2 regions of the Periweissella cryptocerci genome follow, and region 2 is predicted to be linked to the other one. Evidence: predicted binding sites of a transcription regulator. Region 2 holds the regulator's gene; the other holds the start of a gene.
The links. Region 2 encodes LexA, which represses DNA repair genes until DNA is damaged. Its sites were predicted from a motif close to CNAACANNTGTTNG; they were not measured.
Positions count from the first base shown of each region.

Region 1: EQG49_RS11655 (YdbC family protein) is a predicted target of LexA. The motif match lies at 1,775-1,788, and genes of this name have one in related genera.

Region 1 is NZ_CP037940.1:2,613,290-2,616,717, reverse strand. It holds gene EQG49_RS11665 (GNAT family N-acetyltransferase) at 1-1,171, opposite strand, end outside; gene EQG49_RS11660 (hypothetical protein) at 1,203-1,490, opposite strand; gene EQG49_RS11655 (YdbC family protein) at 1,527-1,751, opposite strand; gene EQG49_RS11650 (hypothetical protein) at 2,447-2,827, opposite strand; gene EQG49_RS11645 (hypothetical protein) at 2,840-3,235, opposite strand.
Region 2 is NZ_CP037940.1:464,126-467,553, forward strand. It holds gene EQG49_RS02075 (tRNA1(Val) (adenine(37)-N6)-methyltransferase) at 1-141, opposite strand, end outside; gene EQG49_RS02080 (lysophospholipid acyltransferase family protein) at 228-872, shown strand; gene EQG49_RS02085 (YneF family protein) at 951-1,166, opposite strand; gene EQG49_RS02090 (DUF896 domain-containing protein) at 1,232-1,471, opposite strand; gene lexA (transcriptional repressor LexA) at 1,493-2,122, opposite strand; gene EQG49_RS02100 (hypothetical protein) at 2,264-2,620, opposite strand.

The sequences.
Region 1 (3,428 bases), 870 kb from region 2:
CCAATATCGGCTTCTCAATTTGCACCAGCCGGTCAAATTCTGCGACATCCAAATCCTCCGCGACCGTAATTCGGCCAGCAAACACTAACTCGGCAAATGTCCGATACCCCATCAGCCACTGTGTCAGCGCTTGAATATCAGTGCTGAAATCAACTTCGGCTTCGGCAGGTGGTGTCGCTAGTTTTTGCGTTTGCCAGTTTTCGGCAACTGCAAACGCACCGTCATTCCAAGTGGCATTGTCATCATGCACGGCCATCACAAAACTACGCGATACATAATTACGCACCGGATACTGGTTCAAAAATTCTACCAAATTCACAATCCGCGCCTGCATATCTGGTACGAGTTCCGCCTTGGCACGATTAGGCTCAGGCATTTGCTGCAAGACCCGAATCTTTGTCGCATCGCTTTGTGGCGAGACGTACGTGAACGTATCGAATGCCCCCGCGTGACTTTGAATGAACCGCGTCGTCGCATTTTGCGCGGCCATCGTAGTGTTCACCCATTCTTTGATATTAAAATTCATTCCATCAAAGTTATAAATCACGTAACCCTGTGGTTGCCCCGCATCATCAAAATAAATCGCAAAGTTCAGCCCAGCTAACTTCTTGCCATACCAATATTGCCACCACCAAGATGCCCGTTTAAGCGCACCGCGGTGCATTTCCGGATTGTCACGATAGACTGCGGCCATCAGTGGTTGCGCCTCATCAAATGACAACCGTTTGATGTCACCTGCCGTTTTGGCACCATGGGGGAAATCGGACGCCGCCCAAGTCAGCTGCATATGATTAAAAATTTGTTCATAGCCAAACCGACGATAGAACCCATATGAAAATGGTGCCAGATACGAAATGACCACCCCATCTGCATATTCATCATCCAAAATTCGCGCCATCAGTTCACGAATACCACCATTCCCGCGTGTCTCCGGATAACTCGCCACATACCCAATCCCAGTTGCCTTGTATGTCGTACCCCAGAAATCGACATCAAATGGCGTCACAATCACATCACTTGAAATTTTGCCGTCACTTTTAAAACTATAATTAAGTGAGTGTTCAGCAAAAAAATTAAACGCCGTCTCCCCACCGGTTGGTACTTTATGAAACGCATATTTGATTAATGCAAAAAGCTCTGCATAGTCAGTTTTAGTTAATTTTTCAATCATCAGCTGCTCCCTCATAAACTTGTACAATTCTTTACAAACTATTAATAATCCCCGCATAGTTCAAAACCAGCACAACGCCCGTCGTCAAACTACCCAGGAACGCCAAGATAACGATCCCGTACCCCAACGTAAAATTGCTATACCATTCCCACGCGTATTTTTTCAATCGCACGCCTTGATAACTCACCAACACAATCACCCCAAGAATCGCTAAAACGACCCCTTGAATGACAAATTGTAACGAGTCATCCCCATTCACATAAGCAGTATAGTTAAAGAAACTCGCCACGCCAATTATTATCGCCGCAATTATTCCCATCAGGTCCTCCTTCTTTCAGCAGCCCAAGTTCGCATGCTAATCAATCATCAATTTTTGCAAACCGCTGAGCAGTTCCTTGGCTTCATCGGGAGTCAACGTAATACCTTTCCCCATCTTGCCATGTTCAGGATCCCACGAACGAATATCCAATTTAGGATCACGGTCATTCCACGAAATCAAATTCAATTCCGTCGTCCATCCTTTGGCATTCGTCGATAAGGTCGCAATGTGTTCTGTAATTTCAAATTTTAATTCCGCCATAATTCGTATCCCCTTTTCACGTTCAAAATAACGTTTGCTAAATTACATCATCAAAATCAAGCTACCTTAATTATAACAGACTCCAAAAATGCTTGATATTTTTTACCAAATTGGACATTTTCAGACATATCCAATCAATGTGCTTGTGGTTACAGTTGCGGATTATGCAACAAAAAACGCTAATACTTATTAAAAAGCATTAGCGTGTTCTCTTGTCTGATAAAGCCAGCACTTCTGCAAAATACGTTAGGTTCGCACAATTAGAGAACCTCATTCAATACATTATCTATCACCCACAGAAAAATTTGTTGCGTCAATATCTAACAACTCAATTATCTTTTCTGAATTTTTTATGACAAAACGTACATCTACATCAGTAACTTCGCCGTCCTTATAATCAGCCTTAATTCGCTTACGCATAAGTTTCAAACCCAAAGTGCCAACTTGTTCTATTTCAGGTGTTTGCCATTACCTATACTTACTAGATTCTAGGGCTTGCCACATACCCGTATGCGAATTCCCGCCAGAATAATCAGGGTTTACTTGCCCAATTAGTCCCCCAGTTACACGACGCACGGTGTAATAAATCCCATAATATGCACGAGAAATCATTATTCTCCGGCTTAGTTCATCTTTTATATTTCCATCTTTATACTCGTTACTGGCAAAAGTGTAGAATTTAAAAAAGTCATACATTATACATCCTCATCAAGTTCAAGCAGATATAAATGATTCAAGTTATGTTCAACCATCCAACTATCCACCTCGTTCAATTTGTCAAAATCGGTGTCAAATGATGACCTACTGGTGTTAATTGTAAATACCATTTTCTGGACGTCAGAATCATATTCATAGTGATATTGATTTTGACCAAATTGATCATCTAACTTTGCAAGTAAGGACCTATCAGGGGTGAAATTATTCGAGACACCCTCATTAATTTTCATCTCATGTGTCGGTGTCTTTACTGAGGTACTAGCATCTGCACTCGGCAACGTAATCATTTGCGTGCCAAAAACAAGTGTCGTAGTAAGGGCAGCTGTACCAGTCAAACTAATATTCTTTTGAAATGACATGTGATAAACCTCCTACTTTGAGACATCCGTTTCCACAACGAAAAACTTTTGGCTGTACTCCATTCCATCAATCGTAGCAACTGCTTTAAATGCACCTGCATTTGCGATAAAAACATTTCGCAAATCAGCATTCATATTAACGCTATTCATCTTCGGATCGAGTTGGACATCAGTATTTGGTAATTCAAAAACCACGTCGTCCGTTTTCAGATTGATAACCTTTAATCCCAATTCAAAAGAAGTAATATCCTCAAAGTTAGCTACAAAAACACTCAATGAAAATGACAACGCCGTAGGGATAACTCGGGCGCCTAAGACTAAAGTTGGTGATACAACCTTATTTAGAGTCTGTCCCTCATTAACCAGTTGACTTTCAAATCCTTCTGAAATAACAATTTGAACTTCCATTATGTTTACTTCTCCTAATTAAACATAGTATACGTATTAGCATAGCTACATTATTATTCCTCAATAATATATCATTTTTTGTTCTATTTATTCTAGCGTGGGATTATCGTTTCTGTACTTTTCAAGCATCGAATTACTGAGATTCTATATGCCATTTTTCCTGCTGCGACCTGCATTTGGTAACTATTTTTCG
Region 2 (3,428 bases):
ACCTTTGGGCGCTTTGGCAAATTCGGACAGTAAGACGGCATCCAATGAAAAAGAAAACACCGCATCACTTTGAATTATTTTGACATCTTTACTATATAATTGATCAATCCGTTCGTCCGCATTTAATTTAATTTCTGCCATCTGATATTATTCCTTACTTGCTTTACTACCTGAAATTTTGCATACTTAACGTTAAATATGAATTACTTTTAAAAAGGAGTGTGAATATGCTTTATTCATTTTTGCGCGGTTTTGCTCGCGCCCTGTTATATATTATCAATGGAAAACCTCAAATTCGCAACTACGATAAATTACCCGAAGGTACTTATATCTTAGCCGGTCCACACCGGACTTGGTGGGATCCAATTTACTTTGCGTTAGCCGCGGCTCCATTGAAATTTAGTTTCATGGCTAAAATCGAATTATTCAAGAACCCCATCCTAAAATGGATTCTCGTTGGCGCTAATGCCTTCCCCGTTGACCGAGCTAATCCTGGTCCATCAGTGATTAAAACTCCCGTCAAGAACTTGAAAAGCGGCGATCTCGGCTTGATTATCTTCCCTAGTGGTTCGCGTCACAGTAACGACATCAAGTCTGGTGCCATGATGATTGCGAAATTATCTGGCAAACCAATCGTGCCCATTGTCTATCAAGGACCTTTGACATTTGGCGGCCTGTTCAAGCGTAACAACGTTGAGTTGAACTTTGGTGATCCCATTTACATCGATCGCCGTGACAAATTAACGGAAGCGCGCGTCGAAGAAATCGGAGCTCAAATGCAAACCGCCTTTGACGCCTTGGATAAAGAGCTGAATCCGGATTTCGTTTACGTTGACCAACACCCCGAAAAAGCGAAAATCCCCGAAGAATAACTGGTTACGTACCATGTTAACCACACGCATATTATAAATAAAAAGCCATGACTTAGCGTCGTGGCTTTTTTATTTATCTTACTTGTTGTTACGCATAGATGCCATAACTTGGTTCAAACGCTTTTGTGAAGGTGTTTGACCCATTGAAATCATCATTGAGCGAATCATGTCTTCGGAAATTGGTGGGTTCTTCTTCAAGTAAGTTTCCATATACTTACGAGCAATGAAGAAGCCAGCAACTAAACCGACAATCAAAGCAACGACAATTAATACGATTGCGAGCGCTGTATTCATGTCTTTTCTCCTACATTTTAAAGTTCATATTCTAGTTTACTTTATTCTAACACAGAAAAAAAGGGCTAATCGTCCCGTAGCCCTTTCTTTCGTTGAATTTCACGTACTTTTTCAGGGGTAACTTCTTTGCCGTTATCGTCGAAGACTTGCATCATTTCAACTTGTGAACGGAAAGACTTCCGAAAGTTTTCCAAAAACTCTTCACGCAATGCTTGCCGTTCCAGTTCTTCACCTTCAGTTAAGCCTTCTTTTTTACGTTTTGCACCTAATTCGTTAATTCGTTGGCGTAACTTTTCTGCTTCCAAAGTCAGGACCTCCTATTGTTATTAATAGACTGAATTCCGGTATAAGCCAACCACTTTACCTAAAACCGTGACATCCGTCAAAATAATTGGCGCCATCGTGTCGTTTTCCGGTTGTAAGCGGAAGTGATCACTTTCCTTGAAGAAGCGCTTAACAGTTGCTTCATCCGTGTCGGTCATTGCGACCACAATATCACCATTATCAGCATGATCTTGCTTACGGACGATGACCTTATCACCATCGAGAATACCAATATTAATCATTGATGTTCCCCGCACGTTGAGCATGAATAAATCGCCATCATACGCTTCTAAATCACTAGGCAATGGAAAGAACTCATTCGTCCGTTCTTCAACGGCCAAGATTGGTTCCCCTGCCGTAACGACCCCTAAGACCGGAATCTTACCTGGCGTTGCTGAAACCCCAAGCATTTCAAGGCCTGGTGGTGTGATTTCAATCGCCCGGGGTTTTGTTGGATCCTTTTTTAAGTAACCCTTTTTTTGTAGGCGGTCAATATGGCCATGGACCGTTGATGTTGATGATAAGCCGACCGCTTCACCAATTTCACGGACTGTTGGCGGATAACCTTTTTGTGATTGCTTCTCATAAATAAATCGAAGCACTTCCATTTGTTTGCTTTCGCCGCGTACCATGCGATCACCTCTTTCACTGTTTTCAGTTCATCTATTATTTATAGTATACCGAATAGTGAAGAACATTTCAAACGAACGTTCGTTATTTGTTCGATATTTTTTGCATAAACAGCTAATACTCGTTCTAAAATTACGAACACGTTAGCTTTCAGCGTCCTCAAGTACGTAATCGCTGTAGTAAGTCTCGATAAATTGTTCGAGGTTCATTGGCTTAGCTGGCAAAATTTGGCGACTATTAACTTCTGGGTTCCCCGTAAAGGTAATTTCATCAATTAATTCATAAACATCAATCACTTTGCCAACAACATCATACACTTTTTGCCCGTCTTCTTCATACGCTGGACTAAGTTGTGTCTTTTCGGCTAATTCCCGCAAGTAAGCCACGTCTTCAGCCTGTGTTTCATCTAAATCTGCCAAAAAAGTAATGACATCAAAAAACGGTTCTGGTTCATTGCCAACCATCGATTGCGTCACAATCGTAACTGCGTGTGTACTCATAAATTTTTCCTCTTCTTTTTAAATGTTGCTTCTATAGTTTCCAGCGTGGTGCGCTAAGTGATTTACTATTTATTCTAGCGCGGGATTTGGATATGTGTCTCAGTTCGATTCCCACTACGAGGCTGGAACCAGTCTGGACACCGTGATGGAAGACAAGCATTTGAAGCCACAGTGCGGTCTTCAAATGTTTGCGAAGCTTGGTTCGCTAACGCGGTAACCATCTTCACAAATCCATAATCAGTAACCAAACCCGTTACTGATTATGCCATCACGGTGCGAGCTAAAGTCCAGCCTCTTCGTTAATTTGAGTAGGCAGTCTGACTAGTAATATGCCCTAATCCTTGTCGCTGCAAGTTTAGCAGTAATCAATAATTCCACACTTATCTAGCGGAGTGACTGAAAATCACTTTGTGGCCGGCAGGCTTTACACCGAAATGGGACGTGACACCACGTGTCGGGTTTGTCGCTGAGGGTAGAGCCGACCGGGCCTTATTTGTCCAGCGTAGCTACAAATGTGAGCAGTCTTTTGGCTTTAGCCATTAGACTGCCAGCTATCCCGAATTGCCCAAGACAGACATCCAGCCTGCAAGGCTAATCTAATCGCGTTAGGATTAGATTCAGTATTTTGTGCAACAAAATGCTGGGATGTTTTGCGTTGCCGGTTCGCAGGCATAAGCACATACTGGCTTGGGAGGTTGCTTCCAGCGTGGTGCGCCAAGTAATTTACTGGCACGCAGTGGCCAGTGGCCAATTTTATTCAATCCCACGTCAGACGAAATGGGGCCCACACTTTGCTAACAAAGTGTGC